Regions from separate parts of the Streptomyces sp. NBC_00557 genome, predicted to be linked through region 1. Evidence: riboswitches for the same ligand, from Rfam matches in the RefSeq annotation. Region 1 holds a riboswitch; the other holds the start of a gene.
The links. Region 1 has a riboswitch for glycine ahead of gcvP (aminomethyl-transferring glycine dehydrogenase). Riboswitches for the same ligand answer to the same signal wherever they lie in the genome.
Positions count from the first base shown of each region.

Region 2: it holds a riboswitch for glycine, as region 1 does, so the genes downstream of both, gcvT (glycine cleavage system aminomethyltransferase GcvT) here and gcvP (aminomethyl-transferring glycine dehydrogenase) in region 1, are expected to answer to the same signal.

Region 1 is NZ_CP107796.1:6,989,126-6,998,213, forward strand. It holds gene OG956_RS30820 (bifunctional nuclease family protein) at 1-308, shown strand, start outside; gene OG956_RS30825 (MerR family transcriptional regulator) at 597-1,241, shown strand; gene OG956_RS30830 (DNA polymerase IV) at 1,308-2,723, shown strand; gene OG956_RS30835 (PRC-barrel domain-containing protein) at 2,645-3,016, opposite strand; glycine riboswitch at 3,136-3,230, shown strand; gene gcvP (aminomethyl-transferring glycine dehydrogenase) at 3,407-6,292, shown strand; gene OG956_RS30845 (TOBE domain-containing protein) at 6,347-6,766, opposite strand; gene OG956_RS30850 (ABC transporter ATP-binding protein) at 6,795-7,859, opposite strand; gene modB (molybdate ABC transporter permease subunit) at 7,856-8,716, opposite strand; gene modA (molybdate ABC transporter substrate-binding protein) at 8,713-9,088, opposite strand, start outside.
Region 2 is NZ_CP107796.1:2,562,238-2,571,325, forward strand. It holds gene OG956_RS10545 (enhanced serine sensitivity protein SseB C-terminal domain-containing protein) at 306-1,097, opposite strand; gene OG956_RS10550 (enhanced serine sensitivity protein SseB) at 1,259-2,050, opposite strand; gene OG956_RS10555 (AAA family ATPase) at 2,142-2,786, opposite strand; glycine riboswitch at 2,949-3,048, shown strand; glycine riboswitch at 3,049-3,163, shown strand; gene gcvT (glycine cleavage system aminomethyltransferase GcvT) at 3,208-4,326, shown strand; gene gcvH (glycine cleavage system protein GcvH) at 4,435-4,812, shown strand; gene glyA (serine hydroxymethyltransferase) at 4,827-6,095, shown strand; gene OG956_RS10575 (L-serine ammonia-lyase) at 6,181-7,548, shown strand; gene OG956_RS10580 (class I SAM-dependent methyltransferase) at 7,561-8,412, opposite strand; gene OG956_RS10585 (VOC family protein) at 8,433-8,777, opposite strand; gene OG956_RS10590 (CopG family transcriptional regulator) at 8,779-8,958, opposite strand.

The DNA.
Region 1 (9,088 bases):
TGACCCACGACCTGTTCAAGGACGTGCTGGAGGCCGTAGGCCAGGAGCTGACCGAGGTACGCATCACCGATCTGCGGGAAGGCGTGTTCTACGCGGAGCTGGTCTTCGCCAGCGGGGTCGAGGTCAGCGCCCGCCCCTCCGATGCCATAGCGCTGGCCCTGCGCACCGGAACGCCGATCTACGGCAGTGACACGGTGCTGGACGACGCCGGCATCGCCATTCCGGACGAGCAGGAGGACGAGGTGGAGAAGTTCCGCGAGTTCCTCGACCAGATCTCGCCCGAGGACTTCGGTACGAGCAACCAGTGAGCACGGGCAACCGGTGAGCACGGGCAACCGGTGAGCGCGGACGGCCGGTGGGCGGCGACCCGGGCCCGGGGAGGCGCCCTCGGCAACGCCTTGCGCGGGCACGTGCCATCGGCCTGTGAGAGCGTCCTAGGCGTTCCCCCGAGCGCATTCGGCTAGCCTTTCCCCGCGGTGGGGCACGGGAAACCACTCCTAGGGTGATTATCACTCGGCGTGCCGAGTGTGGCGATCGTTGACGCACCCCTGGTGACTGCCTACCGTCGTGAAGGCAGGTCAAGGACGGAGGTCGGCGTGAGAACCAGCGGCGACGGTACGGCTGGGGGTGCTCCCGTGCGTGGTTTCGGGGAGAACGGGCCGTACCCGGTTCACAGCAGCGCGGTGGATCACGCTCCGCAGCGGCCGACGGTGGTGCCGAACGGCGGAGGGGCGGCTTCCATGACGTCGGAACAGATCGGCTACCGGGGGCCGACGGCCTGCGCGGCCGCCGGCATCACCTACCGGCAGCTCGACTACTGGGCGCGCACCGGCCTGGTAGAGCCGAGCGTGCGGCCCGCCTACGGGTCGGGGACGCAGCGGCTGTACAGCTTCCGCGACGTCGTCGTCCTGAAGATCGTCAAGCGGTTCCTGGACACCGGGGTCTCGCTGCAGAACATCCGGACGGCCGTGCAGCACCTCAGGGAACGCGGTTTCCGCGACCTGGAGCGGATGACGCTGATGAGCGACGGCGCCACGGTGTACGAGTGCACCTCGCCCGACGAGGTCCACGCCCTGCTCCAGGGCGGTCAGGGCATCTTCGGGATCGCCGTCGGCGTGGTCTGGCGCGACGTGGAAAGCGCGCTCTCGCAGCTGCACGGCGAGCGCATCGACACCGGCGAGACCCTCGTCGGGCCCAACCCCGCGGACGAGCTGGCACGGCGCCGCAACCGGGCGGTCTGAGCCCCGGCCCACCGGCCGTCCGCCTGCACCACGGCATTGTCAGTGCCGTGGTGCAGCATCGGAGATGTGAGAAACGCGCCCACGATCCTGCATCTCGACATGGATGCCTTCTACGCCTCGGTGGAGCAGGCATCCAAGCCGAGCCTGCGCGGGAAAGCGGTCGTCGTGGGCGGGCTCGGTCCGCGCGGGGTGGTGGCCACCGCGTCGTACGAGGCACGGGCGTTCGGGGTGCACTCGGCGATGCCCATGGCCCAGGCGCGCCGGCTGGCGCCCAACGCGGCGTATCTGGTGCCGCGGTTCGGCCTGTACCGGCAGATCAGCGAGCAGGTGATGGCGCTGCTGCGGGAGCTGTCGCCGCTGGTGGAGCCGCTCAGCCTGGACGAGGCGTTCGTGGACCTGGAGGCCGGCGGGACCGCCTGGGACGAGGAGTCGGCGCGGCTGGCCGGGATCAAGCTGCGCGCGGACATCCGGGCGGTCACCGGGCTCACCGGATCGGTGGGGCTCGCCGCCTCCAAGATGCTCGCCAAGATCGCCTCCGAGCAGGCCAAGCCGGACGGGCTGGTGGTGATCGAGCCGGGCTCCGAGCGGGCGCTGCTGGGGCCGATGCCGGTGCGGACCCTGCCGGGGGTGGGGCCGGCCACCGGGGACCATCTGCGCAGGGCCGGCATCACCACGGTCGAGGAACTGGCCGAGGCGGGCGAGGACGAGCTGGTACGGCTGCTGGGCAAGGCACACGGGCAGGCGCTGTACGCCATGGCCCTGGCCCACGACGAACGGCCCGTGGTGGCCGAGCGCGAGGCGAAGTCGGTGTCGGTCGAGGACACCTACGACGTGGACATCCACGACCGGCTGCGGATCGGGCTGGAGGTGCGGCGGCTCGCCGACCGGTGCGTGGGGCGGCTGCGGGGGGCCGGGCTGTCGGGGCGGACCATCGTGCTGAAGGTGCGGCGGTACGACTTCTCGACGCTGACCCGGTCGGAGACGCTGCGGGGGCCGACCGACGATCCGGCGGTGGTGCGGGAGGCGGCCGCGCGGCTGCTGGACTCCGTGGACACCACGGGCGGGGTACGGCTGCTCGGTGTGGGCGTCTCCGGGCTCGCCGACTACACCCAGGAGGACCTGTTCGCCCAGGCCATGCCCGCGCGGGCGGAGGAGACGCCGGAGGAGACGGGGGCCGAGGTGACGGCGGAGCGGCCGGAGCCGGAGGAGCGGTCGTGGCGGGCCGGTCAGGACGTCAGGCACGCGGAGTACGGGCACGGGTGGGTGCAGGGGAGCGGGCTGGGCCGGGTGACCGTGCGGTTCGAGACGCCGCAGTCCCCTCCGGGGCGGGTGCGGACGTTCTCCGTCGACGATCCCGCGCTGGAGTCCGCCGATCCGTTGCCGCTGGTTCCGGATCTCGCCCTTCAGGTCTCCTCCGAGCCCGCCAGTCTGCCGAAGTCGTGGTCCGGGACCGAGGGGGGTGAGACCACGTCGAGGCCGTAGTGGTGGTAGAGCTGGAGTTCCTGTTCGGGGGAGAGGTGGCGGCCCACGCCGAAGTCGGGGGCGTTCTTGATCAGGGCGCGGTCGAAGGGGACGTGGAGGGAGCCGTCTATCAGTTCGCTCGGTTCCAGGGGGACGAAGGCGTCGCGGGAGAACAGTCCTGTCCGTATGGCCGCCCATTCGGGGACGCCGGTCGCGTCGTCGAGGTACACCTCGTCGATCGTGCCGATCTTGGCGCCGTTGCGGTCGAACGCCTTGCGGCCGATCAGGTTGCGCGGATCGATCTCGGTCTGCACGGTCCGTCTCCCTCCACTTGGTCGCAACTCATCCGTAAGCACTACAAAAGAGCACATTCAGTCGGGCGGCCACTCGAGGGCCCCGGCGTTGACCTCGCTGGTAGGCTGACAGCGGCTGCTGACCCCGTGCGGGAGAGTCCTCCGACCACCTCGGAGGCGCCGAAGGAGCAAATCCTCCCCGGAATCTCTCAGGCTCACGTACCGCACGGACGAGGTCACTCTGGAAAGCAGGGCGGGTGCCGACGGCACCGGCTCTCACCGACGGTGAAAACCGGGTGCCCTCGGGCGACCCGGTGAAGCTCTCAGGTTGAGATGACAGAGGGGGAGGCCGTCCGGGCACCCGTGCAGTGGTGCCCCTCGAAGGTCGCGTCAGACCAGGAGGCCTCCGCAATGACCGCCCACCGCATCCCGCTCTCGGAGCTCGAAGCGGGCATCCCGTTCGAGCAGCGCCACATCGGGCCCGACCAGGAGGCGCGGGCGAAGATGCTCGCGCACGTCGGCTACGGCTCGCTGGACGAGCTGACCGCCGCGGCGGTGCCCGATGTGATCAAGAACGCCGACGCCCTCGACCTGCCCGGCGCCCGCACCGAGGCCGAGGTGCTCGCCGAGCTGCGCGCGCTCGCCGACCGCAACCAGGTCCTCGACTCCATGATCGGCCTGGGCTACTACGGGACGTTCACGCCGCCCGTCATCCTGCGCAACGTCATGGAGAACCCGGCCTGGTACACGGCCTACACCCCGTACCAGCCGGAGATCTCCCAGGGCCGGCTCGAAGCGCTGCTGAACTTCCAGACGATGGTCGCCGACCTCACCGGCCTGCCCACCTCCGGCGCCTCCCTCCTGGACGAGGGCACCGCCGCCGCCGAGGCCATGGCGCTCTCCCGCCGCATGGGCCGGAACAAGAAGGGCCTCTTCCTGGTCGACGCGGACGCGCTGCCGCAGACCATCGCCGTCATCCAGACCCGCGCGGAGCCCACCGGCGTCGAGGTCGTCGTCGCCGACCTCTCCGAGGGCATCCCGGCCGAGGTCGCCGAGCGTGAGATCAACGGCGTGCTGATCCAGTACCCGGGCGCCTCCGGCGCCGTACGGGACATCAAGCCGGTCATCGACCAGGCGCACGAGCTGGGCGCCCTGGTCACGGTCGCCGCCGACCTGCTCGCGCTGACCCTGCTCACCTCTCCGGGTGAGCTGGGCGCCGACATCGCCGTCGGCACCACCCAGCGCTTCGGTGTGCCGATGGGCTTCGGCGGTCCGCACGCCGGCTACATGGCCGTGCACGAGAAGTTCGCGCGCAGCCTGCCCGGCCGGCTCGTGGGCGTCTCCGTCGACGCCGACGGCAACAAGGCCTACCGCCTCGCCCTGCAGACCCGCGAGCAGCACATCCGCCGCGAGAAGGCCACCAGCAACATCTGCACCGCCCAGGTGCTGCTCGCCGTGATGGCCGGCATGTACGCCGTCTACCACGGCCCGGAGGGCCTGAAGACCATCGCCCGCCGCACCCACCGGTACGCCACCCTCCTCGCCGAGGGCCTGAAGGCCGGTGGCGTGGAGATCGTGCACCGCGCGTTCTTCGACACCGTCACCGCGCGCGTGCCCGGCAAGGCCGCCCAGGTCGTCGCCGCGGCCCGGGACAACGGCGTCAACCTGCACCTCGTCGACGCCGACCACGTCTCGATCGCCTGCGACGAGACCACCAAGCGGGCGCAGCTCGCCGCCGTGTGGTCCGCGTTCGGCGTCGAGGCCGACATCGAGGCGCTGGACGCGACCGCCGAGGACACCCTGCCCGAGGCGCTGCTGCGCACCGACGCCTACCTCACCCACCCGGTCTTCCACCAGCACCGCTCCGAGACCGCGATGCTGCGCTACCTGCGCCGCCTCGCCGACCGCGACTACGCACTCGACCGCGGCATGATCCCGCTGGGCTCCTGCACCATGAAGCTCAACGCGACCACCGAGATGGAGCCGGTCACCTGGCCCGAGTTCGGCCAGCTGCACCCCTTCGCGCCCGCCGAGCAGGCCGAGGGCTACCTCACGCTCATCCGCGAGCTGGAGGAACGTCTCGCCGAGGTCACCGGCTACGACAAGGTCTCCCTGCAGCCGAACGCCGGCTCCCAGGGCGAACTGGCCGGCCTGCTCGCCGTACGCGGCTACCACCGCGCCAACGGCGACGAGCAGCGCACCGTCTGCCTGATCCCGTCCTCCGCGCACGGCACCAACGCGGCCAGCGCCGTGATGGCCGGCATGAGGGTCGTCGTCGTCAGGACCGCCGAGGACGGCGAGATCGACGTCGAGGACCTGCGGGCGAAGATCGAGCAGTACCGCGACGAGCTGGCCGTGCTCATGATCACCTACCCGTCCACGCACGGCGTGTTCGAGGAGCACGTCGCCGACATCTGCGCGCAGGTGCACGAGGCCGGCGGCCAGGTGTACGTCGACGGCGCCAACCTCAACGCCCTGGTCGGCCTCGCCAAGCCGGGCCACTTCGGCGGTGACGTCTCCCACCTGAACCTGCACAAGACGTTCTGCATCCCGCACGGCGGCGGCGGCCCCGGCGTCGGCCCGGTCGCGGTCCGCTCGCACCTGGCGCCGTACCTGCCGAACCACCCGCTCCAGCCGGCCGCCGGCCCGGAGACCGGCGTCGGTCCGATCTCGGCCGCCCCGTGGGGCTCGGCGGGCATCCTGCCGATCTCCTGGGCGTACGTCCGTCTGATGGGCGGCGAGGGCCTGAAGCGGGCCACCCAGGTGGCCGTGCTGTCGGCGAACTACATCGCCAAGCGCCTGGAGCCGCACTACCCGGTGCTCTACACCGGCCCCGGCGGCCTGGTCGCGCACGAGTGCATCATCGACCTGCGCCCGCTGACCAAGGCGACCGGCGTGAGCGTGGACGACGTGGCCAAGCGGCTGATCGACTACGGCTTCCACGCGCCGACCATGTCCTTCCCGGTGGCCGGCACGCTGATGATCGAGCCGACCGAGTCGGAGGACCTCACCGAGCTGGACCGGTTCTGCGACGCGATGATCGCCATCCGCGCGGAGATCGAGAAGGTCGGCGCGGGCGAGTGGCCGGCGGACGACAACCCGCTGCGGAACGCGCCGCACACCGCGGGCGCGCTCGGCGGTGAGTGGAAGCACGCCTACGGCCGCGAGGAGGCCGTGTTCCCGGCCGGTGTGTCGGCCGCCGACAAGTACTGGCCGCCGGTGCGCCGCATCGACCAGGCCTTCGGCGACCGGAACCTGGTGTGCTCCTGCCCGCCGCTGGACGCGTACGAGGACTGAGCGAGCGGCTGCCTTCAGGGCCCCGTCCGGACTCCGGGCGGGGCCCTCGGCCTGTCATGCCGTGGCGAGGGACACCTCGGTCGCCTTGATGAGGGCGACCACGTCGGAGCCCACGAAGAGGCCGAGGTCGGCGACCGCGTCCTTGGTGATCGCCGCGGTCAGGACGCCGCCGTCGATGGAGATCTTCACCGTCGCCATGACCGCGCCGGTCGTCAGGCCGGTGACCGCGCCGGGAAGCTGGTTGCGGATCGACAGGCCCTCCACCCGCCGGCTGGCCACCGAGACCTCGGTCGACTTCACCAGGGCGCGGACGGGCGAGCCGGGGGTGAGGGCGAGCTCGTCGGCGGACTCCTTGGTGACGGCCGCCACGAGGTGCTGGCCGCCGTCCAGGCGGAGCCTGACGATGGCCATGGCCTCGCCCGGGTGGACCTCGGTGACGGTGCCGGGGAGCTGGTTGCGGATGCTCAGGGTCATGGACACTCACCGTAGAGCGCCCGCCCGTTCAGGCCGGGTACGCGTGCGTCTGCGTCGCTTTGACCGTCGCCCAGACAGCAGACCCGGGGTGCAGGCCGAGGTCGGCCGCGGCGACCGTGGTGAGGTCGGCGGCGAGCCGCAGTTCGCCGCCGAGGTCGGCGCGGATCCGGTCGCCGTGCGTCTCCAGGCCTGCCACCTCGCAGCGCCAGAGGTTGCGGGCGCTGGCGCCGGTGGGCCGGTCCCGGAACAGGGTGACGGCGGACGGCGGGAACGCCACGAACGCCGGACCGTTCAGCTCCTCGGTCGTGGTGACCGAGGGCCCCGCGTCGAGCCGCACGGTGTGGCCGTCGGCCTGGCCCCGGTAGAGGTTGAGGCCGACGAGCTGGGCGATGTAGTCGGTGCGCGGGCGTCGGGCGATGTCCGCGGGGGCGCCCTCCTGGACGATGCGGCCGTGCTCGATGACCACCAGACGGTCCGCGAGCACCATGGCGTCCAGCGGGTCGTGGGTGACCAGGACGGCTACGGCCTCGAACTCGGCCAGATGGCGGCGGAGTTGGGCGCGTACCTCCAGGCGGGTGCGGGCGTCCAGCGCGGCCAGCGGCTCGTCCAGGAGCAGCAGCCGGGGGCGGGTGGCCAGGGCGCGGGCCAGGGCCACGCGCTGTGCCTGTCCGCCGGACAGGCGGCGCGGCTTGGCGTCCGCGTGCGCGGCGAGGCCCATCCGGTCCAGCCAGGCCGCCGCCTGGGCGCGGGCCTCCGCCTTGCCCGCACCCCGGCAGCGGGGGCCGAAGGCGACGTTGTCCAGGGCGGACAGGTGGGGGAAGAGCAGGTAGTCCTGGAAGACCACGCCGACCGGGCGGGACTCCGGGGGAGTGCGGTCCAAGGCGGTGCCGTCCAGGCGCAGGTGACCGCCGGTGAGCGGGGTGAGGCCGGCGAGGGCGCGCAGGGCGGTGGTCTTTCCGGCGCCGTTGGGTCCGAGGAGGGCGACGACGTCACCGGGGGCGGCGGTGAGGGTGAGATCCAGGCGGAAGCCGGGGCGGTCGACTATGAGGTGGGCGTCCAGGCCGTCCGTGTCGCGCGGGTGGGCGTTCGTCATGAGGTGGTCATCCAGCGGTCTCGCAACCCCGCCAGGACCGCGATCGACACCGCCAGCAGGACCAGGCTGAGGGCGATCGCGGCGTCGGGGTCGTTCTGCAGGGCCAGGTAGACCGCGAGGGGCATGGTCTGGGTGCGGCCGGGGAAGTTGCCCGCGAAGGTGATGGTCGCGCCGAACTCGCCGAGCGCGCGCGCCCAGGCGAGGACCGCGCCCGCCGCGATGCCGGGCGCGATCAGCGGCAGCGTGACCCGGCGGAACGCGGTGAAGCGGGACGCGCCCAGCGTGGTCGCCGCCTCCTCGTACCGCGGGTCGGCGGCGCGGAGGGTGCCCTCGACGCTGATGACCAGGAACGGCATCGCGACGAACGCCTCGGCGAGCACGACCCCGGCGGTGGTGAACGGCAGCGTGATCCCGAACCAGGCGTCCAGCCAGCGCCCGATCACCCCGTTGCGGCCGAGCGCGAGGAGCAGGGCCACACCGCCGACCACCGGCGGCAGGACCAGCGGCAGGGTCACCAGGGCCCGTACGAACCCGCGGCCCGGGAACTGCGTGCGGGCCAGCAGCCAGGCCAGCGGCACGCCCAGGACGAGGCTGACGGCCGTTGCCGCCGTGGCGCTGACCAGCGACAGCTGGAGCGCCTGCCACACCTCGGTGCTGGACAGCTGCTCCGGCAGGCTGTGCCAGGGCGCGCGGACGAGCAGCGCGAGAAGCGGCAGCAGCAGGAACGCCAGCGCCAGCAGGCCCGGCAGCAGCAGCGGCAACGGCACTCCGCGCCGGCCCCCCGCGCCGACGCGGCGGCGCCGCGGCCGGCCCGTTCGGGGACCGGTCGCGGCGCCGGGTTCGAGAAGCGAGGTCACGGCTTGAGGAATCCGGCCTCGCCGAGCACCTTCTGGCCCTCGGCGGACCGCACGAGGGCGATGAACGCCCTGGCGGCCGCGGCGTTCGGCGCGTTCTTCAGCAGCACGATGGGATAGTCGTTGATCGCCTTGGCGGACTCGGGGAACTCCACGCCCTCCACCTTGCCACCCGCGGACTTCACGTCGGTCTCGTAGACGACCGCGGCGTCCGCCTCCTTCAGCTCCACCTTGTTCAGGGCGGCCTTGACGTCCTGCTCGTAGGAGACCGGGGTGACCTTGAGTCCGGCGGCGTCCAGGGCTTTCTGGGCGGCGGCGCCGCACGGCACCGTCTTGTCGCACAGGACGACCTTGAGGCCGGACGCGGTGAGGTCC
Region 2 (9,088 bases), 4.4 Mb from region 1:
CCTGCGCCGGCCGCACGATGGGTGACGGCCCTGGAGAGCCAGCTGGTCCCGTGCCTGGTTCGAGCACAGGATCGATGGCCTCGCGTCTTGAGAGGCGAGTCTTCAACGGGCTCTCGATCACGCGCCAGGTCTGACGGAGAAAGTATGCGTAAACGTGATGCCGCCTAGGGGAATCCGTTATCCGAACAGGGAAGATCGGCTGCCGGACGCCGGGCATCACCGGCCACCTCGCCCGAATCGGGCGGACATCAAGGGTAGTTGAGGGCGCGCGCACCGTTGTGGCCGACGTCACAGCATCCGGGTGCTCAGTAGGACCGGGGTCCGGTGTAGCCGTACCCGGGGCCGGCCGCGGGCGCCGGCGCCGCGTGCGCCTCGCGGTCGTAGAAGGGGCGGGCGTTGGCCCGCATCCACATCACGACCGGGTCGTAGTCGTCGGTCATCACGACCGTCGACACCGGCAGGCCCTCCGGGACCGCCCCGATGGACTGCTGCATCATCGCGCGCACCGAGTCCACGGCGGCCGGGGAGGTGTCGTACACGTCCAGGCCGATGGCGAGGTACGGCGCGCCGAGCGCCGGCTGCACCCAGGCGCGGCGCAGGGAGCGCAGGGCCGGGGTGCGGTGGGCGTTCTGCGTGAGAAGGGCGTAGAACTGCGGGATCTCGATACCGGGCTCGCTCAGCCGGAGGGGGCCGGCGGGCTGGCGGTCCAGCCCGGTGGCGATCCGGCGCAGGTCCAGCCAGGGGATGCCGACGCCGCCGCCCGGGGCGTGCGGGTTCAGCCAGAGGCCGTAGTGGTCGGGGTAGAGGGTGCGGGCCACGTCGAGCCCGTCGACGACCTCGTACGACCGGTTCCAGCCGCTGGCCGACAGCTCCTGGGCGGAGGTGACGCAGGGGGCGTACTGGAAGCCCTCGACCTCCATGTTTCCGTACTGGGCGTCCGGGGAGCCGGCATGGCCGTGCCACAGCAGCATCCAGATCTGGCCGGCGGAGGGCGTGGCGAGGGCGCGGAGCAGGGCCTCGTAGGCGTCGTAGCGGCCGGGGGTGACCTGGCGCAGCGCGTGTTCCACGCTGACGCTGCCGCTGTGGCTCGCGCTCACCTGTCGTGCCCTTCTCTTTTCTGTGCCCCGCGTTCGGGGACAGCTTAAGCGCCCACCGGGGTGCCGCCCCGGTGCGTACGCGGGTGCGGGTGCGTGGTGGCTCGGCGCGCCCCGCGGCGGAGCCGCATATCGGACACGGCCCCGCGCCCCTTCGGGGCGCCTCAGTGGCCGTACTGATAGAAGGGGCGGACCCTCTCCCTCATCCACTCCGCCACCGGGTCGTCCGTGACGTCCAGGAGGACCAGGTTGACCGGCCACTTGACCGGGACTTTGCCGAGGGCTCTGCCGAGGGCCTGGAGGGGGAGGGCGCGCAGGTCGCCCTCCCACTGGGAGAGCTCGACGCCCACGAACATGACCGGCTCGTCGGTCTCGATCGCGGCCAGGCAGCGGCGGGCGGTGCGGACCACGCCGGTCTCGGCGAACTCGGCGGACGCGGTGGAGAGGAAGTCGACCGGGTCGTCCTGCCAGTCGGGCTCGAAGAGCCGGACCCGGCCGCCGGTGTTCGGGCCGTCCAGCGGGGTGCGGCCGATCCGGCACAGCTCGGCCACCGCCGCGGGCGGCAGCGGGATGCCGATCAGCGCGTCGGGGTTCACGGCGATGCCGATCTGCGGGGGCAGGCCGCGGGCGAACTCCACGGCGGGCGCGATGGCGTACGCCATGTGGGAGCCGGCCGCCTGGCGCAGCTGCTCCTCGGAGCTGAACACCGGGACGTAGGCCTGGCCGTCGATGTCCAGCGAGGGCAGGTCCAGCGGGCCGCTGTCCGGGCCGCCGCCGTTGGGCAGCGGGACCCACAGCAGGCTGCGGCCCAGCACCTCGATGATCCGGCCGGCCGCGGCGGGCATGCCGAGGGAGGCCGAGAGCACCTCCTCCAGTTCGTTGCCCGGCCAGCCGCCGTGCGGCTGGGGGTGCGCCTGTGCCGGGAAGTCCGCGGGAAAGTCCGCCGGGAAGTCCATCTGCCTACCGCCTGCTGGGAACCACTGCTGTGCCATGAAGGCTAGCGGGTGGCTGTGACAGTTCCTCACCTTCGGACATCCGTTCGCGGCCTCATGCGGTGAAGGCGATCCGGCGCAGGGCGTCCGCCGCGGGCCGGTCCAGCAGGGTCGCCGAGCCGCAGCCGGCGGGCGGCTCGCCCGCCTCGACCGCGGCGACCAGCCGGGCGGTCGTACGGCGGTGGCGGCGGAAGGCGTACGCGGAGACGCCCCGGCCGCGCTCGCGCTGGCCCTCGCGGGCGGTCTCGGGGGCCACGTCGAGCAGCAGCAGGTGGAGGGCGGCGCCGCGGCGGCGGGCCTCGCGGGCGAGCCAGCGGCGCACCCAGGGCTGGGTGCCGCAGTCGTGCACGACGACGCCCTCGCCGGTGCGCAGCGCGCGGCGCAGGCCCGCGTAGTGGGCGAGGCGGACCAGCGGGCGGTAGAGGGCGTACGGCAGGAGACGGGGGGTGCGGGCGTCCCAGCGGTCACGGGTGTCCTGGGAGTCGACGCGGGGGCCGGTGACCGCGCGCCGCATCAGAGTGGACTTGCCGCTGCCGGGCAGGCCGGTGATCACGACCAGGTCGCGGGGTCCGAAGCGCAGGGTGCGCGGGCCGTGGCCGGCGCGGTCGCGCAGGTCGCGGACGACGGGGGCCGGGGCGGGGCGCTGCCTCGGCACAGTGATGCCGGTGGTGGCGGTGGCGTACACCGGGGTCCTGTTCACAGTGATCGTCCTCCCCTGTCGGTCCGGTAATCTTCCTGCCCGCAGTGCGTAAAGGGAAGGTAATGGGCGATGTCGTCGGCGTCGTCCGTGGCCTGCCACAGGTCGGTTACAAAAGCCCGCTCGGCGTGCGATGATGTGGCCGCCAACTGCATACCGGCCGCTTGAATCCGCGCGGGAGAGTCCCTGGCAGCACCGATGCCGGGGCGCCGAAGGAGCAAGTCCCTCCCTTGAATCTCTCAGGCCCCGTTACCGCGCGGGCGAGGCACATCTGAAAAGCGGGCCGCTCTACGCCAGTGGCTCCACCCAAGGTGCAAGCCGTGATCGCCCCCGTGGCGGTTCCGGCGAACCTCTCAGGTTCCGATGACAGATGGGGAGGAACGTTCCTCGCCCGTTCTGCTTTGCCCTGGGAGACGACCGACCGATGAGCAGCACTGAACTCCGCCACACCGCGCTCGATGCCGTGCATCGCGCGCTCGGTGCGACGATGACCGACTTCGCCGGCTGGGACATGCCGCTGCGCTACGGCTCCGAGCGCGACGAGCACATCGCCGTGCGGACGAAGGCGGGTCTGTTCGACCTCTCCCACATGGGCGAGATCACCGTCACCGGCGCCCAGGCCGCCGCGTTCCTGAACCACGCCCTGGTCGGCAACATCGCCTCCGTCGGCGTGGGCCGCGCCCGCTACACCATGATCTGCCGGGCCGACGGCGGCATCCTGGACGACCTGATCGTCTACCGGCTCGCCGAGACCGAGTACATGGTCGTCGCCAACGCCTCCAACGCCCAGGTCGTGCTGGACGCCCTCACCGAGCGCGCCGCCGGCTTCGACGCCGAGGTCCGCGACGACCGGGACGCCTACGCGCTGATCGCCGTCCAGGGCCCCGAGTCCCCCGGCATCCTGAAGTCCCTCACCGACGCCGACCTCGACGGCCTGAAGTACTACGCCGGCCTGCCCGGCACCGTCGCCGGCGTCCCGGCCCTGATCGCCCGCACCGGCTACACCGGCGAGGACGGCTTCGAGCTGTTCGTGAAGCCCGAGCACGCCGTCGAGCTGTGGCAGGCGCTGACCAAGGCCGGCGAGGGCGCCGGCCTCGTCCCCTGCGGCCTGTCCTGCCGGGACACCCTGCGCCTGGAGGCGGGCATGCCGCTGTACGGGCACGAGCTGACCACCGAGCTGACCCCCTTCGACGCCGGGCTCGGCCGCGTGGTGAAGTTCGACAAGGAGGGCGACTTCGTGGGGCGCGAGGCGCTCCGGGAGGCCGCGGCCAGGGCTGAGCAGAACCCGCCACGGGTCCTCGTCGGCCTGGTCGCCCAGGGCCGCCGCGTCCCGCGCGCCGGGTACGCCGTCGTCGCCGGCGGCGAGGTGATCGGCGAGGTCACCTCCGGCGCCCCCTCCCCCACCCTGGGCAAGCCGATCGCCATGGCGTACGTCGACGCGGCGCACGCGGCGCCGGGCACCGAGGGCGTCGGCGTGGACATCCGCGGCAGCCACGAGCCGTACGAGGTCGTGGCGCTGCCGTTCTACAAGCGCCAGAAGTAGACACCGGGCGCGGCCACTGTGTGACCCCGCGCACGTCACCGCCGCCCACAGCGGCTCCAGCAGTCCCCCCTTCATCATCACTCCCGCGCGTACAGGAGAATTCAGGCCATGAGCAACCCCCAGCAGCTGCGCTACAGCAAGGAGCACGAGTGGCTGTCGCCCGCCGAGGACGGCGTGTCGACGGTCGGCATCACCGAGTTCGCGGCGAACGCGCTCGGCGACGTCGTCTACGCCCAGCTCCCCGAGGTCGGCTCCACGGTGTCCGCGGGCGAGACCTGCGGCGAGCTGGAGTCCACCAAGTCGGTCTCCGACCTGTACTCGCCGGTCACCGGTGAGGTCGTCGAGATCAACGAGGACGTCGTCAACGACCCGTCGCTGGTGAACTCGGCCCCCTTCGAGGGCGGCTGGCTGTTCAAGGTGCGCGTCACGGAGGAGCCGGCCGACCTGCTCTCCGCCGACGAGTACACCGCCCAGAACGCCGGCTGAGGAGTCGTAGCCGTATGACCGTCCTGAACACGTCCCTGCACGAGCTGGACCCGGAGATCGCCGCCGCGGTCGACGCCGAGCTCGGCCGCCAGCAGTCCACGCTGGAGATGATCGCCTCCGAGAACTTCGCGCCGCTCGCGGTGATGGAGGCGCAGGGCTCCGTCCTCACCAACAAGTACGCCGAGGGCTACCCGGGCCGCCGCTACTACGGCGGCTGCGAGCACGTCGACGTCGCCGAGCAGATCGCCATCGACCGGGTCAAGGAGCTGTTCGGCGCCGAGTACGCCAACGTCCAGCCCCACTCCGGCGCCTCCGCCAACCAGGCGGCCCTGTTCGCCCTCGCCCAGCCCGGGGACACCATCCTCGGCCTGGACCTGGCGCACGGCGGCCACCTCACCCACGGCATGCGCCTGAACTTCTCCGGCAAGCAGTTCGACGTGGTCGCCTACCACGTGGACGCCGAGACCGGCCTGGTCGACATGGCGGAGGTCGAGCGGCTCGCCAAGGAGCACCGCCCGAAGGTGATCATCGCCGGCTGGTCGGCGTACCCGCGCGAGCTGGACTTCGCCGCGTTCCGCCGGATCGCCGACGAGGCCGGCGCCTACCTGTGGGTCGACATGGCGCACTTCGCGGGCCTGGTCGCGGCCGGCCTGCACGCGAACCCGGTGCCGTACGCCGACGTGGTGACCTCCACCACGCACAAGACGCTCGGCGGTCCGCGCGGCGGCATCATCCTCGCCCGCAGCAAGGACTTCGCGAAGAAGCTGAACTCCTCCGTCTTCCCCGGCTTCCAGGGCGGCCCCCTGGAGCACGTGATCGCCGCCAAGGCGGTCTCCTTCAAGGTCGCCGCCTCGGAGGAGTTCAAGGAGCGCCAGCGTCGTACCGTGGAGGGTGCCCGCATCCTCGCCGAGCGCCTGACGGCGGCGGACGCCCGTGAGGCCGGGGTGAACGTGCTGTCCGGCGGCACCGACGTGCACCTCATCCTCGTCGACCTGCGCGCCTCGGAGCTGGACGGGCAGCAGGCCGAGGACCGCCTCCACGAGGTCGGGATCACGGTCAACCGCAACGCGGTCCCGAACGACCCGCGGCCCCCGATGGTGACGTCCGGGCTGCGGATCGGCACGCCCGCCCTCGCGACCCGCGGCTTCACGGCCGAGGACTTCGCCGAGGTCGCGGACGTGATCGCCGAGGCGCTGAAGCCGTCGTACGACGCGGAGGCCCTCAAGGCGCGCGTGAAGGCGCTCGCCGACAAGCACCCGCTGTACCCGGGCCTGAACAAGTAGTCCCGGCGAAGCAAGTCCCCGGTGGGGCGCCCGAGGCCGGACCGGCGAGGGCGCCCCGCCATCCCCCTGTTCCTGAGGAGTGACCGTGGCCATCTCGGTCTTCGACCTGTTCTCGATCGGCATCGGCCCGTCCAGCTCCCACACGGTCGGCCCGATGCGGGCGGCGCGCATGTTCGCCCGCCGGCTGCGCAACGAGGACCTGCTGCCCTCGGTGGCCTCCGTGCGCTGCGAGCTGTACGGCTCCCTCGGCGCGACCGGCCACGGCCACGGCACCCCGAAGGCGGTCCTGCTCGGCCTGGAGGGCGCGTCCCCGCGCACGGTGGACGTGGAGACGGCGGACGAGCGAGTGGAGAAGATCAGGCAGGCGGGCCGGATCTCGCTCCTGGCCGAGCACGAGATCGCCTTCGACTTCGGCAAGGACCTCGTGCTGCACCGCCGCAAGGCCCTGCCGTACCACGCCAACGGCATGACCCTGTGGGCGTACGACGCCTCCGGCGCCGAACTGCTGACGAAGACGTACTACTCGGTCGGCGGCGGCTTCGTCGTGGACGAGGACGCGGTCGGCGCGGACCGGATCAAGCTGGACGACACGGTCCTGAAGTACCCCTTCCGCACGGGCGACGAGCTGCTGCGCCTGACGAAGGAGACGGGTCTGTCGATCTCCTCCCTGATGCTGGAGAACGAGCGGGCCTGGCGCACCGAGGACGAGATCCGCGCGGGCCTGCTGGAGATCTGGCGGGTGATGCGCGAGTGCGTCCAGCGCGGCCTGTCCCGCGAGGGCATCCTGCCCGGCGGCCTGAAGGTCCGCCGCCGCGCCGCCGTCTCCGCCCGCCAGCTGCGCGCCGAGGGCGACCCGCTGGCCCACGCCATGGAGTGGATCACCCTCTACGCGATGGCCGTGAACGAGGAGAACGCGGCCGGCGGCCGCGTGGTGACCGCCCCCACGAACGGCGCGGCCGGCATCATCCCGGCCGTCCTGCACTACTACATCAACTTCGTGCCCGGCGCCGACGAGGACGGCGTGGTCCGCTTCCTGCTGGCCGCCGGCGCGATCGGCATGCTCTTCAAGGAGAACGCCTCCATCTCCGGCGCCGAGGTCGGCTGCCAGGGCGAGGTCGGCTCCGCCTGCTCCATGGCCGCGGGCGCGCTCGCCGAGGTCCTCGGCGGCTCCCCCGAGCAGGTGGAGAACGCCGCCGAGATCGGCATGGAGCACAACCTCGGCCTGACCTGCGACCCGGTCGGCGGCCTGGTCCAGATCCCGTGCATCGAGCGCAACGGCATGGCCGCGGTGAAGGCGGTCACCGCGGCGAAGATGGCCATGCGCGGCGACGGCTCCCACAAGGTGTCCCTGGACAAGGTCATCAAGACCATGAAGGACACCGGCGCGGACATGTCCGTCAAGTACAAGGAGACGGCGCGGGGCGGGCTGGCGGTCAACATCATCGAGTGCTGAGCCGGACCGCGCTCAGGTGCCGGCCAGCAGCAGGTCCTCCCCGGTCGACGGGCGCAGGCCGTCGGGGCGGCCGGTGAAGTAGCGGTCGGCGAGCGCGGTGCCCGGGACGTGCCGGGCCTCCTCGAAGCCGGCCGAGCGGGCCAGGGCGAGCATCTCGTCCGGGGCGTAGAAGCTGAGGAACGGCGTGCCGGAGGCCCGGGCGCCCTCCTGGCTCGCCCGCAGGCCGGGGCGGTCGGGCTCGGCCACCAGATCCTCCGGGAGCAGGAAGGTCATGGCGAGGGTCGAGCCCGGTGCGAAGCCCGCGATCCGGCGCAGGGTGGCCGCCGTGGCCTCCTTGGTGAGGTACATGCTGACGCCCGCGGAGGCGACGACCGCGGGCCGGCCGGGGTCGAATCCGGCCGCGACGAGCCGGTCGGGCCAGCTGCCGGCGTCCGTCTCGAAGTCGACCGGCACCAGGTGCAGCCGGTCGGGGATGCCGTAGCCGAGTTCGACCAGGCGCCGGCGTTTCCAGATCTGTGTGCCGGGCTGGTCGACCTCGAAGACGTGCACCCGGGACGCGGCCCCCTGTCCGCGCTGGGCGAAGGTGTCCAGGCCGGCGCCGAGGAGGACGTACTGGTCCACGCCCCGGTCCGCCTGCTCGGCGACCAGGTCCTCGAGGAACCGCGCACGGGCCACCATGGCGGCCCGGAATCCGCGGGTGGCCTCGGGGTCCATGTCCGGACGGTCGCGCCAGCCGTCGCCGGGGGCCACGAGCCGCAGGCCGATCTCGTCCTCCAGCACATGCGGCGGCGGGTCGGCCAGCACGTGCATCGCCCGCCACAGGGCGCACCGCACGGCGGTGTTGTCCGGCGTCTCGTGCGTCATCGCGTCGCCTCCCGCCGGGGTCACTTCGCCGCCGGGGCCTGCAGGCTCCACAGGCGTCCGTCGGGGTCGCGGACCGTCGTCATCCGGGTGCCGAAGTGGGTGTCCTCGAACGGCGCGACCAGTTCGACGCCGGGACCGGCGTGGAAGGCGTCGGCGTCCGGCACCTTGAACACGATCTGCGTGCGCGGCTCCTGGTCCTCGGGGACCTCGGCGATGAACACGTACGGGCCTTCACCGTTGCGGAACTGGCCCGAGTTGTGATCCGTCGCGAACTCCAGTTCGTAGCCCAGCGACTGGAAGAACTTCGCCGCCTTCCCCCAGTTGTGGGTCTCCAGGAACACGGCCTCGATGCCCTCGGTCGCCATGTCAGGTTTCCTTCCCGGTCGACTGCTGTCGTGGTCCATGGGCGTCGTCGAGGTAGGCGCGCAGCGCTTCTGCGACCAGCGCCGACAACGACATGCCCGACTCGATGGCGCGGTACTTGACCTGCTTGATCAGCCCGATCGGCAGGTACACGTTGAACTGCTTGACTTCCTCATCACCCACACCCGCGAGGCTAGCATGCTAGCAATCTAGCCGCCAGCGGAGAGCGGCCCCGCGCCGCTCGAGAGTGGCTGATGTTCCTCCAGGGGCTACCGCGCAGTAACCGATCACCCCTACGCTGCCGTCAACTCGG